DNA from 3 places in the Acidipropionibacterium jensenii genome. Region 2 is predicted to be linked to each of the others. Evidence: riboswitches for the same ligand, from Rfam matches in the RefSeq annotation. Region 2 holds a riboswitch; each other region holds the start of a gene.

Region 1 (7,539 bases), 590 kb from region 2:
GCGCAGCACCAGGATCACCGCGATGGTGCCGGCCCCGAGAATCTCGTGGGTGGGCACCGCGGCGATCAGCAGGGCGCAGCAGGCGGTTCCGGTGATCGCGATCCGGGTGGTGCGGGTGCGACCGAGCCGGTCCGAGACGCGCCCGAGGATCATCCCTCCCAGCGGACGGCCGAGCATCATCGCGATGACGATGACGGCGCCGGTCGAGGCGGCCACCCCGGGTCCGGCGATCACCGCCAGCGCGGGGGCCAGGGCGGTGAGCGGAAGGAAGACGTGGACGTTGTCGATCCAGTTGCCGACCACACCGGCGCGCAGCGCGGCACGGCCGGCGGCAGGCATCCGCTCGGCCTGCTCGACGTCGAGAACCCGGCTGGACGCTGTGGCACCGGTGGACGTCGTCGTGGACGATGCGGCGGTCGACGTCCTGGTGCTGGATGCGGCGCGGCTGGACGTTCTGGTGCTACCTGCCGGGGTCATCGCAGACCGTCCATCCGCAGTGCCTGCTCGAAGAACTCGAGCTCATGGCGGCACGAGATGAGGAAGGCACGAGCGGCCGCCGACCTCTGGGCGGGCGCGGCCACCTCCATCGCCTTCTCGACGTGACCCAGCGCGGTGGCGGTGGCCGTGATGAAGGCGTCGTCGCGATAGGTCGCCAGCCATCCGGCGTAGCGGTGGTCGTCGGGGACCTGCGGGAGGGAGGCGCCGACCTGGGCGTAGAGCCAGTAGCAGGGCAGCACCGCGGCGGCACCGACCGGATGGTCGTCGCCGAGTGCCCTGGCCATCAGGAAGTCGACATAGGCCCTTGTCACCGGGCTGGGAGCGGGCGGCTGGGAGTCGGCGCCGAGCCAGCTGCGGTGCAGTTCGGCCTCGACGACCTGGCTGGCGGTGGCTCCGCCGGCCCAGTCCGCGGCCTCGGCGGGATCGGCCGATGAGGCGGCGACCGCCGCCAGGGCGCGGGTGTACCCGGCCAGGTAGCAGGCGTCCTGGCCGAGGTAGAAGGAGAAGACGCCGGGCGACAGGGTGCCGTCGACCAGGGCGGTGACCAGGTCGCAGTCGGCGATCCGGCGGGCCAGGTCCGACCCGGCGCGCCACAGGGCCGCGGTCCAGGGTCCGGCGGCGGGCACCGCGGCGGCCGGGGCATCGGGCGCGGACGGGGCATCGGGCGCGGACGGGGCATCGGGTGCGGCCGGCGTCGCGGGTGCGGGAGCGTCGGTCGCCGTCGCGGGTGCGGTCGGCATCACGGCCGCGGGAGCGTCGGTCACCGGGGCGAGCTGGTCTGGGATCTCCAGGGCGGCGGGGACGTCGTCCGCCGTCAGCCAGGCGACGGGCTGTCCGGCGGCCGCCAGCCGGCGCATCCGGTGGCTGTGGTCGACCGGACCGTGGCCGTGGCCCACGACGAGTTCGCTGCCGTGGAGGATCGCCTCGTGGAGCCATTCGGTGGTCCAGACGAGGGCTGTGGCGGGGTCGTCTCCGGCGGCGAGCCGGGTGGCCAGGGCCGAGGACAGCGAGCATCCGGTGCCGTGGGTGCTGGTGGTGTCGACCCGGGTGCAGGGCACCTCGACGAGGGGGCCGTCGGGGCCGACCCACAGGTTGGTGGCCAGCCGGGAGTCCAGGTGTCCGGTCTTGACGATCACCGCGACGCCGGTGTCGGCCGCCCACGCCCGGGCCTGGGCGACGGCGGCGTCCTGGTCGGGTGCGGGGTTGTCGTCGACCAGCACGGCGAGCTCGGGAATGTTGGGGGTGATGACGGTGGCCCGCCGGCAGAACCGGCTCATGGCGGCCTCGGCGTCGGGCTCCAGGAGGCGGTCGCCGCTGGTGGCGACCATCACCGGGTCGACGACGAGGACCGGCGGCTGATGGACGTCGAGCCACTGCTCCACCGTCTCGATGATGGCGGCGGTGCCGAGCATCCCGGTCTTGACGCCGTCGACCACGACGTCGTCCCCCACGGCCTTGAGCTGTGCGGCGAGGAAGTCGGTGGGCGGGGTGTGGATGGCGCGCACACCGGTGGTGTTCTGGGCGACCAGGCAGGTGACCACGGTCATGCCGTAGCCGCCGGCCGCCGTGATCGACTTCATGTCGGCAGCTGTGCCGGCTCCCCCGGAGGGATCGGTTCCGGCGATGGAGAGCACCCGTGGCAGGGCGCCGGGAACCGATGGGTGGATGGTGGAGGTCACTGGGACATCCCTTCGCTAGTCCGAACTAGATCAGGTTCCACGGGTGTGATCTCAGCGCAGCGGCGCACCCCGTGTCCACGCAACACAATGCCACAGGGAGCCCCGGACAATGCCACAGGGGGCCCCGGCGTCTGCCGGGACCCCCTTGTCAGCGATGACTGTGAGCGACGACCCCTCACGCACCCAGGATTCCGCCCGGGGTCGCAAGGGGTCGTCCCTCTGCCTCAATCAGACAGCCATCAACCCGGTGAACGCGAGGACCAGGAGCACCACGCCGAGCACGATCCGGTACCAGATGAAGCCGGTGAACTTGTTCGAGGAGACGAACTTCAGCAGCCAGGCGATCGAGAAGTAGGCAACGACCAGGGAGACCAGGGTGGCGATGATGGTCGGCCCCCAGCCGATCACGCCCATCCCGCCGTCGATCAGGATGTCGGTGGAGGCGGTGATGTGGGAGGCCTCGGTGATCGCCTCGAAGATGCCGGCGGCCACCAGTGCGGGGATGCCCATGAAGAAGGACAGCCGGGTCGCGGTCGTCCGGTCGAACTTGCGGAACAGGCCCGCGGAGATCGTCGCGCCGGATCGGGAGATGCCGGGGAACAGCGGGGACAGTGCCTGGAAGCAGCCGATGATGGTGGCGTCGACCAGGGTGACGTCCTTCATCCCGCGACCGAGATCGGTGCGACGGTCGGCGGCCATCATCACGAAGCTCCAGATGATCAGCGCCCCGGCGACCACCCAGATCGACGACAGCGGGCCCTGGATGGCGTCCTTGAAGACCAGCCCGACGACCGCCACCGGAATCGATCCGATGATGATCCCCCAGCCGAGGGTGTAGTCGGGATCGTCGCGTCCCTCCTTGTTGAACAGACCGCGGAACCAGGCGGCGACGATCCGGACGATGTCCTTCCAGAAGTAGATGATCGCCGCGGCGATCGCACCCACCTGGATGATGGCGGTGAACGCCGTGATGCCCACGCCCTGGGTCTTGAACCCGAGAAGGTGTTCGACGATGCGCAGATGCCCGGTACTCGATACCGGCAGAAACTCGGTGATGCCCTCGACGATTCCGAGGATGACAGCCTGCCACCAGTTCACGGAGCAGAGACCTTTCTGTGGGGGACGCGCACCGGCCCGGGCGCACAGGCCCATAGCCTAGATCGTCGGGACGACGTCGCCGCCCTTCCGCGTGTCGGCGATTCCCCGGTGGCCGGTGGGCCCCGTGATTCGGTTCCGGGTGGGGACTACGCGCTGAGACTCGGCGACGATCGGACCAGCAATGCCCCCGGAGCACAGGAGGGTACGACGAAGGGGCCGCGCCCCGAGGACGCGACCCCTTGTCGGATCTGTGTCAGCAGATCTGCCTCAACAGACCTGTGCAAACAAACCTGTGCCAGTCGTGACGAAGCCGCCCGGCGAACCGGACGGCTCTCATCAACCGTGACCGACGGCCGTCACCGACACGTGCAGATCGCCCTGCGCGGACCGGCGTCGGCCGTCGTCAGCTCACTTGGCGACGGTCTCGACCGCGACGTGGCCCTTGACGGCCTCGTGCAGCTTCACGCCTACGGAGTGGGTGCCGATGGTCTTGATCGGCTTGTCGATCTCGATGGACCGCTTGTCGAGGGCGGGGCCACCGGCGCGCTTGACGGCGAGCACGATGTCGGCGGGAGTGACGGCGCCGAAGAGGCGACCGGTGTCTCCGGCCTGAACCGGGATCTGGACCTTGAAGTCCTCGAGCTGGCCGCGGACCTCCTCGGCCTGCTCACGGGTCTTGATCTCCTTGGCGTCACGCGCCCGCTTGATCTGCCCGATCTGGGTCTCGGCGCCACGGGTCCACCGGATGGCGAAACGATGCGGCAGCAGATAGTTGCGGCCGTAACCGTCCTTGACCACCACGATGTCACCGGGCTCCCCGAGCTTGGGGACGGGTGCAGTGAGAATGAGCTTCATGTCGGACCTCCTTCTCAGCGTGCGGTCGAGGCGTAGGGAAGAAGCGCGAGCTCGCGCGCATTCTTGATCGCGATGGCGACCTTGCGCTGATCCTGGACAGTCAGCCCAGTCACGCGGCGGGCGCGGATCTTGCCACGCTCGGAGATGAACTTGCGCAGCAGGGCGATGTCCTTGTAGTCGACCTCGCCGATGTGCACGGTCTTGACGGGAACGACCTTCTTCTTGTTCACAGGCTTACGCTGTGGACCGGCCATTGTGGTGCTCTCCTTGTCTACGGGATCACTCCCGTGAAAGCCCGGCTCTCGCCGGAATGTGCCTGTCCGTGTCCTCGTCGACGATCAGCCTGGGCCGTCGCCGCCGGGAGCGGAACTTGACGTTGCTTGAAAGGGTGCGGATCAGAACGGAGGTTCGTCGCTCTGGGCCTGGGCCCACGGGTCGACGCCGCCTCCGCGGTTGTCCGCTCCCTGGTTGTAGGACCCCTGATTCCCCTGATTGCCCGACGGAGCTCCCGACTGGCGTCCGGGCTGGTTGCCCGACTGGTTGTTGTCCCAGCCACCCGAGTTGCCACCCTGAGGCTGCTGACCCCAACCGCCGGAGTTTCCTCCCTGGTTGCCGGAGCCACCGCCCTGGTTGCCGGAGCCGCCACCGGACCATCCGCCGCCCTGACCACCCTGGCCGCTGCCCGAGGGATTGCGGGTGACCTTCGCCGAGGCGTACCTCAACGACGGGCCCACCTCCTGGACATCGAGCTCGTGGACGGTGCGGCGGTTGCCGTCGCGATCCTCGTAGGAGCGCGCCTTCAGGTTGCCCTGAACGACGACGCGCATCCCCTTGGACAGCGACTCGGCGACATTCTCCGCGTAGTTGCGCCACACGGAGCAGTTGAGGAACAGCGCCTCACCGTCACGCCACTCATTGCTCTGGCGATCGAAGGTGCGCGGGGTGGACGCAACGGTGAAGTTGGCCACCGGCACCCCGTTGGGGGTGAACCGCAGCTCAGGATCAGCAGTGAGATTGCCGATCACGGTGATGGATGTTTCGCCTGCCATGTGACTCTCCGAATCGGAACGGGGTACGACGTCGTGTCCCCCAGACTGCCAGCCGCCACTGACACTTTCAGCAGCGGGTCCAAGCGATCGGGGCGGACGGCGTCAGAACCGTCGTTACAAGGGTTCTTGAGATGTGTCCGACGTCTCAGTGGACGTCCGGGCGCATCACCTTGGTGCGCAGGATCTTCTCGTCGATCGCGAACAGGCGGTCGACTTCCTGAACGGTCGAGGGCTTGCAGGTGACATCGAGAACGACATACACCGCCTCGGACTTCTTCTGGATCTCGTAGGACAGGCGACGCTTGCCCCACACGTCGACCTTGTCGACAGATCCCTTCTCATCGGTGACAACCTTCAGGTAGCGCTCCATGAGGGAATCGACCTGATGCTCGTCAACGGTCGGGTCAATGAGAATCATGACCTCGTACTTACGCATACGCTGACTCCACCTCCTCTGGTCTCGGCGGCCACGGGAAGGTCCCGTGGCAGGAGGGCGATATGCCCGTCACGGTGGCCGAATGGCCCCGCGACGCGGCCGTCCCGACGAGGGACAGCCAGCCGCACACTCTACGCCAGCCCACCATCGATCGCCAACGCCTGTGGTGTCGGGGTCGCCAGGGTCTGGCTTCCGCTGGCGCCTGCTGGTCTTGATGCCGGCGCCTGGGGCCCATCGATCATCACTTCCCCCGGTCTGGCCTGAACCTTTCACTCGGAGAACCGCCCATCACGACCCCCACACGCCAGATCCCCCAGTTCCCCGAGTGAAATGTGCACCGAAGAGGTCCAACACCCCTTGAAGGGCCTCCCGCCGATCCCCGATCAGCCGGCACCAGGGGCCGCCGTCGGGACCCGGAGTGAACCTTTCACTCGGAGAACCGCTCATCAGGACCCAGACACGCCAGATCCCCCAGTTCCCCGAGTGAAATGTCCACCGAAGAGGTCCCAACACCCTCGAAGAGCCTCCCGCCGATCCCCGATCAGCCGGCACCGCCCTCAGCGACTCCAAGGAGCACCGGTACGGCCACCTCATCTCCGGACCCGGGCACCAGGGGCCGGCGCCGGGATCCGGAGTGAACCTTTCACTCAGGGAACCACCCTTCCCGGCCCACACACGCCGGATCCCCCAGTTCCCCGAGTGAAATGTCCACCGATCAGGCCACCACACCCTTGAACAGCTTCTCGGCGATCCCCTGCTCGGCCGCCCCCACCCCCGGCGGGATGGCGAAGAGAGCCGAGGCCTGGTGCTGGAGGTACTCGGTGAGGGCGTCGGAGGTGGTCATCCTCATGAGGATCGGGTAGAAGTTCGTCCTCGGGTCGCGCACGAAGGCGATGAAGAACAGCCCCGCATTGAGTCGCCCCAGGGAGTCGATCCCGTCGGTGTAGTTGTACCCGCGCCGCAGCATCCGCCGGCCCTTGTTCTGCTCGGGAGAGACGATCGCGACATGGGCATCGGCGGCCACCATCGGCGCTCCCCCCTGCTGGGCCGACAGGTCCACCGCGGTGAACTCCTGGCGTGCGGAGCTGGGACTGGCCACCGACTGCGGGGCGCCGAACATCTTGTCGCGCCCGATGGTGTCCTCCTGCTCCGCAAGCCTCAGCCGGTCCCAGATCTCCAGGAACATCCGGATCCGGCGGGCCACGAAGTAGGTGCCTCCGGCCATCCAGTCGCCCTGGTCGTCGCCGGGCTGGACCCACAGGTGCTCGTCGAGCTGCTCGGCGGGCGCCTCGGCCTTGAGGTTGTTGGTGCCGTCCTTGAAACCGAAGAGATTGCGCGGGGTCTGCTGATCCTTCGAGGTCGAGGAGGTGCGTCCGTACCCCACCTGGGTCCATCGCATCACCGCCCGCCCGAAGGCGATCCGGGTGAGATTGCGGATCGCGTGCACCGCCACCTGGGAGTCATCGGCACAGGCCTGAATGAGCAGGTCCCCGTCGGACTGGCCGGACTGCAGTGCCTCGTTGGCGAACCGGGGCATCCCCTCGGCGAGGATCTTCGGCATCCGCGACTTCAACCCGAACCGGTCGCGCCCCTTCTCGTCGACGAACAGCCCGCGGCCCACCCCGAAGGTGATCGTCAGCCCCGAGGGCGGGTAGTCCCAGGCGTCGCCGGTGTCGGTGGGAGCGGCCTGCCGGTTGGCCAGCGGCTGCCCGCCGACCAGCTCCCCGGCCATCATCTGCTCGGCGGCGGTCGACCAGTCGCGCAGCAGGCTTCGCACCAGCCGGACGTCGACGTCGCGCATGTCGAAGGCGGCGGTGAACATGGAGTCCTGGGCGGGGGTGAGGATGCCGCTCTGGTGGTCCCCGCGGAACGGGTAGCTGGTCCGGGTCGAATGGTCGGCCGAGGCTGCCTCGGCAGACTCGGC
Region 2 (7,539 bases):
CGGAGCCGCCGGGGAAGTGCTCGGCCAGGGCGCGCTGTCCGTCGCGGGCCTGGGAGGAGCCGAGCACCAGGTCGGACTGGGGCACCCCCTGGGCGCGCAGCTGGGTGATCCCCAGGGTGCACACCGCCAGGATCACGCAGGCCACCACCCACACCGTGCGCGGCCGCGTCGACAGCGCCCGTCCCGCCCGCGCCCACAGCCCGGTGGGGGAGACCTCGCCGGAGGCCTGCGGGTCGAAGTGCGGGACCCTGGGCCAGAAGGCGGCCCGTCCCATCAGCAGCAGCATCGCCGGGAGGAAGGTCAGCGCCGCCAGCATCGCGAAGACGATGCCGATGGAGGTCACCGGCCCCAGGGTGCTGTTGGACTTCAGCTCGCTGAGCATCAGGCACAGCAGTCCGGCGATGACCGTCCCGCCGGAGGCGACGATCGGCCTGACGGACCCCTTGAGGGCATCGACGGTGGCGGTCCACCGGTCCCTCTCGGCAATCAGCGCCTCCCGGTACCGGGCGACGTAGAGCAGGGCGTAGTCGGTGGCCGCCCCGATCACCAGGATGAACAGGATCCCCTGGGTCTGCCCGCTCAGCAGCAGCACCCCGGCCCGCGCCAGGTGCCAGACCACCAGCAGGGCCACCGTCAGCGCGGAGACTCCGGTCAGCAGCACCACGACGGGCAGCAGCAGGGACCGGTAGACGATCAGCAGGATCACCAGGACGGCCGCCAGGGCCACTCCCAGCAGCAGGGTGTCGATCCCCGAGAAGGCCTCCAGGAGATCCGCGGTGAATCCCGCCGGTCCGGTGACGAAGACCTCGATCCCCTCCGGTGCGGTCCTCTCGAGGGTGTCCCTGACCCGGTCGACCGCCTCGCCGACGTCGGCGTCCCGGTCGATCGGGACGAAGGCCTGGATGGCTCGGCCGTCCTTGGAGGGAATGGCCGGGGAGCCCTGGCCGGTCACTCCCTGGACCGAGGCCAGCCCCTGGACCGCCTTCTGCAGGGCGCCGGTCTGGCTGCGGGTCAGCGGCGAGCCGCTGGTCATCACGACCACCGCGGGGATCGCCGAGGAGTCGTTGAACTCCCCGATCAGCTCCTGGACCCGGGTCGCATCGGCCGATCGCGGAAGGTAGGCGGTGGCGTCGTTGGAGGAGACCTCGTCGACCCGACCGAAGTAGGGTCCGCCGACCCCCGCCCCGGCCAGCCAGATGAGGATGAGCAGGGCGGGCACCAGCACCCTCAGCCAGCTGCGCGGAGTCCTGGAGGCGCTCCGGTGGCCGGAGGGGTCGTTGTCCATGCGGTCATAATAGGCGCGCCGTCGCCCACCCCGCGAGGCTGCGACACACCCGTCCGCTCCCGGCGATCATGAGACGGGCCGGGGACGGCTTCCTACACTTGGCCCATGCGCATCGCTATCGGAGGCTTCGCCGGACTGCTGGGCAGCGCCCTGGTCACGGAGCTGCGTCGACAGGGCCACGAGGTCGTGACCCTCACCCGTCACGAGCCCATCGAGGCCAGCGACAGACGGTGGGACCTCGACACCCTGTCCATCGCCCCGCCCTTCCTGGACGACGTCGACGCCGTCATCAACCTGGCCGGCGAACCCATCGCCCAGGGACGCTGGACCGAGGACCGCAAGCAGCGCATCCTCTACTCCCGCCTGGACACCACCCGGATCGTCACCCGGGCGCTGGAGAGTTCGAAGCGGTGCAAGATCTTCCTCAACGGATCGGCCGTCGGCTACTACGGCCCGCGCGGCGACGAGTGGGTCTGCGAGCATGACGGCGCCGGCGACGGATTCCTCGCCGGAGTCTGCCGGCAGTGGGAGGCCGCGGCCTCCGAGGCCCCCGACGACGTCCGCGTCGTGATGCTGCGCACCGGCCAGGTGATCGCCCCCCAGGGCGGATTCCTGGCCAAGCAGCGGCCCATGGTGCGGCTGGGGCTGGCCGGCAGGATGGGCTCGGGGCGGCAGTACCTGTCGTGGATCAGCCTGCGCGACCACATCCGGGTGATGATCGCGGCCCTCACCAACCCCGAGATCGTCGGGCCGATCAACCTGGTGGCCCCGATCCCGGTGACCAATGCCGAGTTCATCGCCACCTACTCCGAGTACCTGCACCGCCCCCACATGCTGCCGCTGCCCACCTCGGCGGTCCGGATGATCTTCGGCTCCGAGCTTGTCGACGAGGCGCTGCTCGCCGGCCAGCGGGTCCGCGGCGAGGTGCTCGGCCGGATCGGGTTCGAGTTCGACGACCCCAGCCTCGCCCGGGCGATCGCCACCGCCGAGCGGGGCAGGCGGTGAGCCGGCAGAACACTCGCCCGGTCCCGGTGGTCACCTGGACCCTCATCGGCATCTGCGTGCTGGTGTGGGCGGTCGAGCTCACGGTGCCGGGATTCATCGACGACATCGCGCTGTCGGCCGCGGCCGGGCGCGAGGAGCCGTGGCGGTTCCTCACCTCGGCCTTCGCCCACGCCGAGAACATCACCCACATCGGGTTCAACATGTGGGCGCTGTGGGCGGTGGGTCGCAGCCTCGAGGGATTCCTGGGGCGGGCCCGCTACATCGCCAGCTATCTGCTGTCGGCCCTGGCCGGCAGCACCCTGTTCGTGGTGATGGCCTCGCCGGTACCGAACGGGACGGCGATCGTGCCGGGCTGGTACGACGGCCTGGTCGGCGCCTCGGGGGCGATCTTCGGGCTGTTCGGCACCCTGCTGGTGGTGCAGCGGCGACTCGGCGGGTCGACCAGGCCGCTGTGGATCGTGCTGGGGCTCAACGTGGCGCTGGTCTTCTTCATCCCCGACATCGCCTGGCAGGCCCACGTCGGAGGATTCCTGGCGGGCCTGGTGACCGGCGTGGTGTTCTTCGAGGACACCGAGCGGGTGCGCCGCGGACACCGGCCGATGACCTGGTGGGCGCTGGCCGGACTGCTGGCGGTGATGGTGATCCTGGTGGTTCTGAAGTACCTCATCACCCCGGTGCCTGGCTGAGCCCCGGATCCGGCAGGTCGGCGGGTGCGCCCCGCTGAAGGTGAGGGGCTGAGCCCCGGATCCGACAGGTCGGCGGGTCCGCCCCGCTGACGGTGAGGGGCTGAGCTCAGCCCACCACGATGTCGGCCAGGGTCCGGGGGCGGTGCCGCAGCCAGTGGAGCTCCTCCTGGACGGCCCACATCTGCCAGTAGGGGGCGAACATCTCGCCGTCGCGGTCCAGAGCCCGTCGTCTGCGGGTCCGCGGGTCCGCCTCGCACCAGATGCGGGTGGTGGCCATCGCCGCCGAGACCGGGGTGAGGGCCCCGCAGCACTCGACGAGGATCGCCGCCCGGGGGTCCAGCTCGCGCCGGTCGCCGGGGGCCTTCGCGGCCCAGTCCCACGGTCGGTACCCGGCGTCGTGGTCGGCCAGGATCTTCTCGGGGACCATCCGCCACGCCGCCGACAGGCCGGCCCAACCCGGGTAGAAGTCGTCGTGGACCAGCTGCCAGGGCGCTCCCGGCCGCCGGTCCAGGATGCCGACCAGGGCCTCGGCGAGGGTGGACTTGCCCGATCCCGAGCCGCCGTCGATCAGGACCACCGGTCGTCGTCCGGCGCCGTCGGCCGCAATCCGATCGACGATGGGGTCGGCCTCGCCAGGGGAGAAGGTCTCGGCCGGCCCGTGTGGGGAGCGCGCTGGTGGGCGGTCGGCAGCCTGGTGAGGTCTCACGGGGCACCATCATCCTCCGGTGGGTGGGAGGAACTGTGGACCCGCATCGGAATCCGGGGCACAGGTGCACTGGACCGTTCCCGGTTTGGTGTGCGATCTTCGGGTGAGTTCGCCGGGGGATCGAACACGAATGGGCGTGGTGTGGGGCCGTGGGGCCGATGTCGGGCCTGGTGTGGGGTTGTGGGGTCGATGTCGGGCCTGGTGTGGGGGTTTCTGTTCGATCTTGGGTTGAACTCACCGGAAGATCGAACACCAACGGGCCTGTGTGGGGGTTGTGGGTCTGGTGTCGGGCCTGGCCCGGGTTTGTGTTCGATCTTGGGTTGAACTCACCGGAAGATCGAACACGAATGGGCCTGGGTGGTGTCGTCCCCCGGCCTGGGTGGGGTCGTCCCCCGGGTCTGGCGGCGTCGTGTCGGACGTCAGCAGGCCCCTGGCGGACGGACTGATAGAGTCTTCGGCGTCGACAGGGGAGCACGCAATCGTGCTGAGAGTGCCGAGAAGGCAGACCCTCGAACCTGATCCGGACCCGCACCAGCGGGATCAACCCGGCGTAGGGAGTCGAGAATCTCTCCAGGCTCTTTCGTCAGGGCCAGCCGCCCGGACGCGAGCGCCGGGCCCCTCCATGAGGAGGAGAAGGCAATGTTCGGGATCCGAGACCGTCACGCAGGACTGGCCGTTCTGCTCGCCGCAGCGATGGCACTGGCCGGGTGCGGGTCATCGGGCGGGTCGTCCAGCGCAGGCTCGGCCTCCGGCTCGGCCACCCCGTCCAAGGACGTCACCATCGTCACCCACGACTCCTGGGCGATGAGCAAGAACGTCGTCGCCGAGTTCACCAAGAAGACCGGCTACCGGCCCAAGTTCGTCTCCCAGGGGGACGCCGGCGCCGTCGTCAACCAGATGATCCTCACCAAGGACTCCCCGCTCGGCGACGCCGTCTTCGGCATCGACAACACCTTCTCCGGACGCGCCATCCAGGCCGGCGTGCTGGACCCCTACAGCTCCGCCGCGCTGCCCGCCTCGGCCAAGGACGCCGCCCGGGACACCGACGGCAAGCTCACCCCGATCGATCGCGGCGATGTCTGCATCAACGCCGACGACGGCTGGTTCTCCGCCAAGAAGCTGGCGGTCCCCACCACCCTCGACGATCTCGCCAAGCCCCAGTACAAGAACCTGCTGGTGGTCTCCAGCCCGGCCACCTCCTCCCCGGGAATGGCCTTCCTGGCAGCCACCGTCGGCGCCAAGGGTGAGAACGGCTGGAAGGGCTACTGGACCAGCCTCAAGAACAACGGCGTCAAGGTCGACAAGGGCTGGCAGGACGCCTACAACGTCGACTTCAGCGCCGGCCAGGGCAAGGGCAGGTACCCGCTCGTGCTGTCCTACTCGACCTCCCCGGCCGACACCGTGAGCAAGGACGGGAAGACCACCGCCACCTCCGCCCTGCTCAACACCTGCTTCCGCCAGACCGAGTACGCCGGGGTCATCCACGGCGCCAAGAACCCCGCCGGGGCGAAGGCCTTCGTCGACTTCCTGCTCTCCAAGGACGCCCAGGCCGACATCCCCGGGCAGATGTACATGTACCCGATCGACTCCTCGGTGGCGCTGCCCGCCGAGTGGAAGAAGTTCGCCCCGTTGTCCCCCAAGCCGTTCACCGTCGACCCGAAGACGCTGTCGGTCAACCGGAACACCTGGATCAAGGAGTGGACCGAGACGGTTCAGGGGTGAGGTCCTACCGGACGTCCCAGTGGGTGTGGCGCGCCTGCTGGCTGGTCGCCGGCCTGCTGGCCGTCGGCTTCCTGGCGGTCTTCTTCGCCGCCCCGGCGATCCACCTCATCGTGAAGGGGTTCATCGATGAGGAGGGCCACCCCACCCTCGCGGTGATGGCCCAGACCTTCCAGTCCTCGCGGACCTGGCGGATCATCCGGTTCACCCTGGGACAGGCGAGCCTGGGCACCCTGCTCTGCCTGGTGCTCGGCCTGTTCGGCGCCCACCTGCTCTACCGGGTGAGCTGGCCCGGACGCACCCTCGTCCGGGCCCTGGTCTCGGTGCCCTTCGTGCTGCCGACCGTGGTGGTCGGCGTCGCCTTCCGGACCCTGCTGGCCTCCAACGGCCGGCTCGGGTTCCTCGGCCTGGACGGGTCCTGGCAGGCCATCACCGCCGCCCTGGTGTTCTTCAACTACTCCGTGGTGGTGCGCACGGTGGGGTCCACCTGGGCCCAGCTCGACCCGCGCCGGGCCGACGCCGCCCGGGCTCTGGGGGCCGGTCCGCTGCGGGTCTGGCGGACCGTCACCCTGCCGGCCCTGGCGCCGGCGATCGCCTCGGCCGCCTCGGTGGTCTTCCTGTTCTGCGCCTCGGCCTTCGGCATCGTCCAGGTGCTCGGCGGTACCCAGTACTCCACCCTGGAGACCGAGATCTACACCCAGACCGTCGAGTTCCTCGACCTTCCCACCGCCTCCTCGCTGGCGGTGGTCCAGCTGACGGTCACCGGGCTGTGCCTGTTCCTGTCGGGTCGGGCCCAGCGCCGTCTGCAACGGTCCCTGGGCAGCGCCTCGCCGGGACCGCTGCGATTCCGGGGACGTCGCGACGGGCTGCCGGTGGTCGTCACCGCCGTCGTCCTGGTCGTCCTGCTGCTCGCCCCCGTGCTCACCCTGGTGGAGCGGTCCTTCCAGCGCGACGGCGTCTGGTCGATCGCCAACTACCGGGCGCTGATGTCGGCCGGGGACAGCTCCGGGATGGTCATCAGCGTCTGGCAGACCCTCATCAACTCCCTCACCACCGCGGTCTGGGCGACCCTGCTGGCGGTCGGACTGGGCGCGGTGGTGGCCCTGCTGCTGTCGCGGCGTCCCACCGGCCGGTGGGGACGGGCCGGGCTGTCGATCGGCGATGCGGCCTTCATGCTTCCCCTGGGGGTCTCCGCGGTGACCGTCGGATTCGGGTTCCTCATCACCCTGGACCGGCCGCCGCTGGACCTGCGCACCTCCCCGGTGCTGGTGCCGATCGCCCAGGCGATGGTGGCGATCCCACTGGTCACCCGGGTGCTGCTGCCGCCGTTGCGCGGGATCGATCCGCGTCAGCAGGAGGCGGCCGCGGCGCTGGGGGCGCCGCCGTGGCGGGTGCTGGGAACCATCGACCTGCCGGTGCTGGCGCGCGGCCTGGGGCTGGCGATCGGGTTCGCCTTCTCCACCTCGCTGGGGGAGTTCGGGGCGACCTCCTTCCTGTCGCGCCCCGATCGGATGACCCTGCCGGTGGCCATCGGCAGGCTGATCTCGCGGCCCGGCGCCGAGAACTACGGGATGGCGATGGCCGCCTCGGTGCTGCTGGCGGGGATGACGGTGGTCGTGATGGGGATCGCGGAGAGACTTCGACCACCGGAGGTGACGTCGTGGTAGGCGAGCAGGTGACGGATGAGGGTCTGGATGAGGGTTCGGAGGACCGCGTGGTGGACAAGGGTGCTGCAGGGCTGTCGGTGAGAGACCTGACGGTCCGCTACGAGCAGGGCGCCCAGCCCGCGGTGGACGACGTCAGTCTCGACGTTGCGCCGGGCCGGGTGGTCGCCCTGCTGGGCGCCTCCGGGTCGGGCAAGTCCTCCCTGCTGAGGGCGGTCGCCGGCCTGGTGCGGCCCGAGCGGGGGACCGTGCTGTGGGACGGCGAGGACGTCACCAGGGTGCCCGTCCACCGTCGCGGCTTCGGGCTGATGTTCCAGGACGGCCAGCTGTTCCCGCACCGGGACGTCGCCGGAAATGTCGGCTATGCCCTCAACCGGATGCCGCGGGGACGACGTCGCGCCCGGGTGGGGGAGCTCCTCGAGCTGGTCGGGCTCCAGGGGTACCAGAACCGGCCGGTCCAGGAGATCTCCGGCG
Region 3 (7,539 bases), 1.1 Mb from region 2:
GTCCGTCGCGGGGTCACGGTGGCACCGGTCGCCGCCGGTGGTCGTCAGGAGGCCGGGCTGCGGTCCGGCACTCAGATGGTCGCTCTGGCCAGGGGTTTCGCGGCGGCTCTTGACGAGGCCGTCGCCGAGATGGGCCGGCGCACCGAGCTGTGGGGCAAGCTGCGGTCCCGGCTGGTGGAGGCGGCTGGTGCGATCGAGGGGGTCCGGGTCGACGGCGGGGACCGGGTGAGTGCGGCGGTCTGCCATCTCAGCGTGGCCGGGGCCCGGGGGGAGAATCTGCAGCTGCTGCTGGATGCCCGGGGGATCGACTGCTCCACCGGGTCGGCCTGCCATGCCGGGGTGGCCGCTCCGAGCGAGGTGATGCTGGCGATGGGGCGCTCCCGCCAGCAGGCCTCCTCCTGCCTGCGGTTCTCCTTCGGGCCGGAGACCACGGTGGCCGAGATCGACAGGCTGGCCGCCCTGCTTCCCGAGGTCGTCACGCAGGCGCGTGCGGTGCGTTGAGTGCAGGCGCGCTGCGGCGGGGCGCGGGTAGCATGGGCCGCCGTTGAAAGGGGACCGACATGAGAGTTCTGGCCGCAATGTCGGGAGGAGTCGACTCCGCGGTGGCCGCCGCCCGGCTGGTCGCCGCCGGTCACGACGTCACCGGCGTCCATCTCGCCCTGTCGCGCACCCCACTGGCCTACCGCGAGGGGTCGCGGGGCTGCTGCTCCCTCGAGGACTCCTTCGACGCCCGGCGGGCCGCCGACCGGATCGGCATCCCCTTCTACGTGTGGGACTTCTCGGAGCGGTTCGCCGAGGAGGTGATCCACCCCTTCATCGACGAGTACCGGGCGGGTCGCACCCCCAACCCGTGCCTGCGCTGCAACGAGCGGATCAAGTTCGCCGCCGTCCTGGAGCGGGGCCTGGATCTCGGCTTCGACGCGGTGGCGACCGGCCACTACGCCCGGCTGGAGACCCGCGAGGGGATCACCAGGATGCGCCGTGCGGTCGACCCCGGCAAGGACCAGTCCTATGTGCTGGGGGTGCTCAACCAGGAGCAGCTGTCCCACTGCCTGTTCCCGTTGGGCGACTCCTACAAGACCGAGGTGCGCGCCGAGGCCGCCCGACTGGGGTTGACGGTCGCCGACAAGCCGGACTCCTACGACATCTGCTTCATCCCCGACGGGGACACCGCCGGATGGCTCTCGGACCAGCTGGGCGAGCACACCGGTGAGTTCCGCGACGAGACCGGGGATGTGGTCGGCCACCATGACGGCTACCACCACTTCACCATCGGTCAGCGACGCGGCCTGCACCTGGGAACCCCTGCCTCCGACGGCCGGCCACGCTATGTGCTGGACATCGAACCGGTCTCCAACACCGTGGTGGTCGGCCCCTCCGAGGACCTGGAGGTGCATCGACTGGAGGCCATCCGGCCGGTCTGGTGCTCCGACACCCCCGGAACCGACTCCTGGGTCGGGCAGGTCCAGGTCCGCGCCCACGGCACCCCCGTGGAGGCCCGCGTCCAGCGGGTCGACGGCGGAGTGCGGATGACCCTGCGGACGCCACTGAAGGGAGTGGCGCCCGGCCAGGCGGCGGTGCTCTACGACGGCGACCTGGTGGTCGGATCGGCGACCATCTGCGGCACGGACCGGGCCGGCACCGACATCGTCGGGGCCACCCGGTGAGGGCCACCGCGCTGGGCTCCCTGCCCGGTCGGGACTTCCGCGGGGCGCTCGCCTCGATGGCCGAGTACTTCCCCGATCTGATCCCGCTGCCCGAACTGCCCGATCGGGGTCCCGGGGCAGGGATCCTCGGGCGCGGGACAGCCCAGCTGGAGTCCATCCCGACCGACCTGGGCCCGGCCGGCTGGCGGCTGGCCGACGCCGACGACCGGGCCGCCCGGTCGGCGCGTGCCGGCTGGCGCAGGGATCTCGACGATCTGGAGGAGACCCTGGCCGGGGAGTCCGCCACCGTCAAGATCGGCATCTGCGGGCCCCTCACGCTGGCCGCCGGGGTGCACCTGCGCCACGGCGAGGCGGTCCTCGACGACCCCGGCGCGCTGCGCGACGTCGGCCAGTCGTTGGCCGACGGCCTGGCCGCACAGCAGGCCGAACTGAGCCGCAGGATGCCCGCCGTGGACTGGGTCTGGCAGCTCGACGAGCCGGCCGCACCGGCCGTGCTCGCCGGACGCGTCGCCACCCAGTCGGGACTCCATCGCTATCCCGCGATGGCCCCGCACACCGCCACCGGTCTCATCGGCCCGGTCGTCAACGCCCTCCGGACGGCCGGAGCCGCCCGGGCGGCCCTGCACTGCTGCGCTCCCGGACTGCCCTGGGACCTGCTGGAACGGATCGACATCGACGACCTGCTGGTCGATCGCGACGCACTGGGCCACCAGGATCTCGACCACTGCGCCGAATGGCTGGAGTCGGTCCCCCGGACCGGCAGCGCTGAGCCGGGGGAGTACCGGAGGCTGGGTCTCGGCCTGGTCCCGACCAGTGCACCGGACCGGGTGATCTCGGCCGACCAGATCCTCGACCGGCTGGTCGAGGTGAGCCGACGCATCGGGGTGGACCGACGTCTGGTCCTGAGCGGGTGCATCCTCACCCCGGCCTGCGGACTGGCGTCCTGGTCCCAACCGTCCGCCGCGCGCCAGTGCGAGCAACTCGCCCGCGCCGCACAGCTGGCCGAGGAGGCGCTGCGCGACTGACCGGGCGGACCACGATGGCTACCATGGCCGGGTGGGCATCTTCACCGACCTGAACCTCAACGGACGCGCACCGGTGCGCGTCCAGCCGAAGATCGGCGAATGGGGGCCCAGGGGGGTTCCCTCCACCCGCGCCAAGAAGGTTCAGCGGATCATCGCACCGATCGTCTTCGTCCTGGTGCTGGCCGGACTGGCCGCGCTGTTCTACTTCTTCTACCGGATCCTCATTCCGCAGGGCTGATTCCGCGGGGCTGAGCGCGGCCGGCCAGGCCCGCTCGGTATACTCACAGGCTGAAAGACACGGGGTGCCTCCCATCGTGGGGCTGAGATAACACCCGCCGAACCTGATCTCATTTGCATGAGCGGAGGGATGTCACGATGCGTCGGCGCATGCAATGGTGAACGCTCCGGTGAGCGGTGCGCGGGCCGGCCGGCCGGCCATCCGGATCGACGATGCAAGCTACCGATACCCCCACTCGAGTCATCCGGTGCTGGCCCATCTGAGTCTGACCGCCGCGGTGGGGGAGCACATCGCCCTGGTCGGCCGCTCGGGGTGCGGCAAGTCCACCCTGCTGAGGCTGATCGCCGGCCTGGCCGAACCCGTCACCGGGACCATCGAGGTGCTGGGCCACCGCGACCCCCACGACAGACTGGACGGCTGCGCCATGATGCCGCAGAACGATCTGCTGCTGCCCTGGCTGAGGCTGGTCGACAATGTCGCCATCGGACTGCGCAACAAGGGGGTGGCGCGCCGTGAGGCGCGCACCCGCGCACTGGCGGTGCTGGACCAGTGGGGACTGGCCGAATGGTCCCGGTCCCGGCCCGACAAGCTGTCGGGGGGAATGCGCCAACGCGCCGCCCTGGCCCGTGCCCTGCTGGCCGACAAGCCCGTGCTGCTGGCCGACGAGCCGCTGGGATCCCTGGACGCCATCACCCGTGCGGACGGCCAGCGGTGGCTTCGCCGCGCCGTCCTGGCGGCCGGCGCCACGCTGATCCTGGTGACCCACGACGTCGAGGAGGCGCTGCTGCTGTCCCGGCGGGTCATCCTGCTCGGACCCGCAGGACCGCGACCGGCCGCCGCCCAGGGATCCTGGCCGGGCTGGTTCGACGATGACCGCCGTCGCGAGCAGATCCTGGCCGATCCCCGGTTCGCCGCCGCCCGGACCGCCGTCCTGGAGGCCCTCGGCGACTCCGCGGAGGCCTCTGCGGGGTCCGGCCCGGTGCCGGGGGAATCCCGATGAGGCACCTGATGGCCCGGGTGCTGCCACCCGCACTCACCGTGCTGCTCGTACTGGCCGGCTGGATCGGCCTCACCTCCTCCGGACAGGTGGCCGACTACGTCATCCCCTCCCCGGGCTCGGTGCTGGCCTCCCTGGTGACGAACTGGCCCGACACCCTGGGCCGAGCCACCATGGTCACCGCCGCCGAGACCCTGGCCGGGGTCGGCGCCGGAGTGGCGGTCGCCGTCGCGATGGTCGTCGCGACCGGCTACCTGCCCCTGGTCGGGCGCTCCCTGACGCCGCTGCTGGTCGCCTCCCAGGCCATCCCGACGATCGTCATCGGGCCGCTGCTCACCATCGCCCTGGGGTACGGGATGTCCCCGAAGATCATCGTGGTCGCACTGCTGTGCTTCTTCCCGGTGGCTCTCAACCTGATGGCCGGGATCGGTTCTGTGGACCCCCGACTCATCGACGCCATGCGCACCCTGAACGCCGGGCGCAGCGCGCTGTTCTGGCGGGTCCGCCTGCCGCACGCCGCACCCCGCGGATTCGCCGGCCTGCGGGTCTCGGTGACCTTCGCCCCGGTCGCCGCGGTGTTCGCCGAGTACACCGGTTCCACCGACGGCATCGGCTATCTCATGCTCCAGGCCATCCCGCGTCTGGCGACCGACTTCGTCTTCGCCCAGGTGGTGGTGCTCACCGCCCTGTCCGGCCTGCTGCTGGGCGCCGCAACCCTGCTGGAGCGCCTCATCTGCCCCTGGATCACCCCCGAACGAGGAGAATCATGACAGCTGTCCACAACCCCACCCTCAGCACACCGATCAGTCGCCGTCGACTGGGCGGCCTGTTCTGCGGCGCACTGGCCGCCGCAGGGCTGGCCGGATGCGGGCGCACCGAGGCCCGGTCGGCGTCCTCCCCGTCGGCGAGCTCGAAGCTGAGCCTGCTGCTGGACTGGAACCCGAACCCGGACCACGTCACCCTCTACACCGCCGTGCACACCGGGGCCTTCACCAAGGAGGGGATCGAGGTCGGCATCCAGAACCCGGCCAACACCGCCGACGCCGCCAAGCAGGTCTCCCTGGGCCAGGTCGACCTGGCCGTCAGCTACGAGCCCGACACCCTCATCGCGGTCGGCCAGGGGCTCGACGTCATCTCGGTGGCCGCCCTCATCCCGGTCAGCCTCACCTCCCTGATCGCCAAGAAGTCGCGGGGGATCACCTCCGGGGCACAGCTCAAGGGCCGGACGGTCGGACTGTCCGGGCTGGCCTCCCAGCGGCCCAGCGTGGAGTACATCGCGCGCCGCTCCGGGGTCGATCCGGCCACCATCACGATGCCGAACATCCAGCAGAGCCTCAGCCAGGCCCTGCTCACCGACAAGGTGGACGCCATCTACGGCGGTTTCCGCAACATCGAGGGAATCGAGCTCGCCGAGAAGGTGCCGGTCAACGTCATGCCGGCCACCGAGCTCGGACTTCCCGACTACGCCGAACTGGTGATCATCGCCAGCCGTCGACGGCTGGCGCAGGAGAAGGGGTACGCCGAGAAGGTGCGGGCCTTCCTGCGGGGACTGGCCGCCGGTCAGAGCGCCGCCCAGAAGGACCACAGCACAGCCGCCGAGGCGATGACCGCCCCGACCAGGGGCTCCTACCAGCCGCAGATGGTCGCCAAGATGGTCGACGCCACCGTCGAACTGCTGGGAACCGGACCGTTCGGAGTCCAGAAGCCGGCCGACTGGGCGGCCTTCGCCACCTGGATGCACCGCAACGGGCTGCTCGACAAAGCCCTGGACGGAGCCTCGGCCACCACCAACGACTACCTGCCTGCCTGACCCGGCGCGCTGACGTCCCGGACCGGGCTCACAGCACCAGGTGGACGCCCCACCTGGTGGCCAGGGCCAGGGCCAGGCAGCGCACGAAGAAGCCCACCGTCACCCACACCGAGAAGGACCAGAACCGCATCCTCGTGGTGGCCGAGTAGATGACCACCAGGTAGACCGGCGGGATGCCGGTGATCGCCGACAAGACCAGGATCGGCATCCCCCAGCGGGGGTTCTCCACCATCCGGGCGACCCGCCCGTTCCACCGGCGCCATCTCTCCCGGCGGGACCCGGGGGGTGGGGCGGTCTTCTCCCGAGGGGCGAACCAGCTCAGCTGGCGACCCTTGCGGACGGCCAGGAACATGATCTGCTTGCCGACGCCGTGGCCCAGGGCCAGGCCGATGGAGACCTCCAGAGGTCCCAGCAGACCGCTGGCCAGGGACCCCACGATGAAGATCTCGGAGTTGAGGACGGGCACGAGGCTGGAGGCGACGCCGAAGCCGAATGCCGAGAGGACCTCGTACCAGAACCGCAGGCTGGTCCACGCCGCGGCCTCAAGGGCAACCACGAACCGCCCCGGATCAGTTCGCGAGTGCGGCCAGGTGCTGCAGCCGGTTGAGTTCGGAGGCCAGGAACTCCGGGCCCCCCTGACGTCCCAGCACCAGACTGCGTCCGCCCGACAGCGGGGCGACCGCCACCACGGTGTCACCCCAGCCGGCCATCCAGCCCTCGTCCAGATCGGTCGAGTGGGTGGCGTCCAGCGGATTCAGCCGGTCCACCGCCTCAGGGGTGAACTCGGGGGCCAGGGCGGTGGAGGTGAGCACGGAGCGATCCGGGCTGAACAGGGCCGCCCACTGGCAGTGGAAGACCACCGGGGTGGCCTCGGTGAGGATCTCGGCGCCATGGGCCGGATCCTCGGCCATCCGGTTGAGAGTGGCGATGTCGGACTCGATGCCCCAGTTCTCCGGGTAGCGCGACAGCCACAGCACCTTCACCCCGTCGAGCATGTCGCAGGCCGACACCAGGGTGTCGGGAAGGGTGCTCGGGGGCAGGGTCAGGATGAAGTCGTCAATGGCGTAGCCGGGGCCCTTCTCCACGATCTCGACCGCGGAGATGTCAGCGTCGACCGTCCCCATCGCAGTGGCGACGAACCCCAGTGAACCCGGGGTGTCGGGAAGTTGAACGCGAAGCATGAGCACGCTTCATTCTCCCCCCGCCGGTCGACGGTCCAAAATGTGCGACCTGTGAGAGCGTCGCGGACAGGCCCTAGGATTGGCCAGCAGGGCTGTGGACACTCATCGGGCCGCGCCACTGGCGCCGCCCCTTGTCCCATTGCCCGCGTCATGTTCTCTGCCCCGTCCCCCAGGAGGATCATCGTGGCTCTCACGCCGGATGACGTCACCCGTCTGGCCGGCCTGGCACGTATTGAGCTGACCGCCGATGAGACCGCCACGCTGGCACCCCAGCTTGAGGTCATTCTCGACGCCGTCGCCAGCGTGTCGAAGGTTGCCACCGCCGAGGTGCCGCCCACCTCTCACGCACTGCCCTTGGTCAATGCCTTCCGACCGGATGAGGTGAAACCCTCGATGCCGGCCGAGGAGGCGCTGGCGATGGCTCCGCGCGCCGAGCAGAACCGGTTCAGGGTGCCGAGGATTCTCGACCAGGAGGCCCAAGGATGAGTGACACAGGGATGAGTGAGACGGGGATGACCTCGGCGGTCACCACCGGCGACGCCGAGATTCTCACCGCCAGCGCCTGCGACCTGGTCGCCGCGATGGAGGCGGGGGAGCTGAGCTCGGCCCAGATCACCCGCG

The links. Region 2 has a riboswitch for thiamine pyrophosphate ahead of FEZ32_RS06715 (thiamine ABC transporter substrate-binding protein). Riboswitches for the same ligand answer to the same signal wherever they lie in the genome.
Region 1: it holds a riboswitch for thiamine pyrophosphate, as region 2 does, so the genes downstream of both, FEZ32_RS04100 (bifunctional hydroxymethylpyrimidine kinase/phosphomethylpyrimidine kinase) here and FEZ32_RS06715 (thiamine ABC transporter substrate-binding protein) in region 2, are expected to answer to the same signal.
Region 3: it holds a riboswitch for thiamine pyrophosphate, as region 2 does, so the genes downstream of both, FEZ32_RS11895 (ABC transporter ATP-binding protein) here and FEZ32_RS06715 (thiamine ABC transporter substrate-binding protein) in region 2, are expected to answer to the same signal.

Annotation. Positions count from the first base shown of each region.
Region 1 covers NZ_CP040635.1:938,342-945,880, forward strand. Annotated here, with positions in the region: gene FEZ32_RS04095 (MFS transporter) at 1-339, opposite strand, end outside; gene FEZ32_RS04100 (bifunctional hydroxymethylpyrimidine kinase/phosphomethylpyrimidine kinase) at 474-2,177, opposite strand; TPP riboswitch at 2,168-2,259, opposite strand; gene FEZ32_RS04105 (undecaprenyl-diphosphate phosphatase) at 2,406-3,275, opposite strand; gene rplI (50S ribosomal protein L9) at 3,684-4,130, opposite strand; gene rpsR (30S ribosomal protein S18) at 4,145-4,384, opposite strand; gene FEZ32_RS04120 (single-stranded DNA-binding protein) at 4,526-5,179, opposite strand; gene rpsF (30S ribosomal protein S6) at 5,325-5,615, opposite strand; gene efeB (iron uptake transporter deferrochelatase/peroxidase subunit) at 6,331-7,539, opposite strand, start outside.
Region 2 covers NZ_CP040635.1:1,530,318-1,537,856, forward strand. Annotated here, with positions in the region: gene FEZ32_RS06695 (MMPL family transporter) at 1-1,285, opposite strand, end outside; gene FEZ32_RS06700 (TIGR01777 family oxidoreductase) at 1,391-2,290, shown strand; gene FEZ32_RS06705 (rhomboid family intramembrane serine protease) at 2,287-2,976, shown strand; gene FEZ32_RS06710 (nucleoside/nucleotide kinase family protein) at 3,083-3,682, opposite strand; TPP riboswitch at 4,138-4,256, shown strand; gene FEZ32_RS06715 (thiamine ABC transporter substrate-binding protein) at 4,322-5,404, shown strand; gene FEZ32_RS06720 (ABC transporter permease) at 5,401-7,068, shown strand; gene FEZ32_RS06725 (ABC transporter ATP-binding protein) at 7,077-7,539, shown strand, end outside.
Region 3 covers NZ_CP040635.1:2,652,253-2,659,791, reverse strand. Annotated here, with positions in the region: gene FEZ32_RS11915 (cysteine desulfurase family protein) at 1-501, shown strand, start outside; gene mnmA (tRNA 2-thiouridine(34) synthase MnmA) at 579-1,667, shown strand; gene FEZ32_RS11905 (uroporphyrinogen decarboxylase/cobalamine-independent methonine synthase family protein) at 1,724-2,692, shown strand; gene FEZ32_RS11900 (hypothetical protein) at 2,724-2,930, shown strand; TPP riboswitch at 2,981-3,077, shown strand; gene FEZ32_RS11895 (ABC transporter ATP-binding protein) at 3,085-3,930, shown strand; gene FEZ32_RS11890 (ABC transporter permease) at 3,927-4,697, shown strand; gene FEZ32_RS11885 (ABC transporter substrate-binding protein) at 4,694-5,737, shown strand; gene FEZ32_RS11880 (VTT domain-containing protein) at 5,766-6,293, opposite strand; gene FEZ32_RS11875 (ACT domain-containing protein) at 6,307-6,918, opposite strand; gene gatC (Asp-tRNA(Asn)/Glu-tRNA(Gln) amidotransferase subunit GatC) at 7,069-7,404, shown strand; gene gatA (Asp-tRNA(Asn)/Glu-tRNA(Gln) amidotransferase subunit GatA) at 7,431-7,539, shown strand, end outside.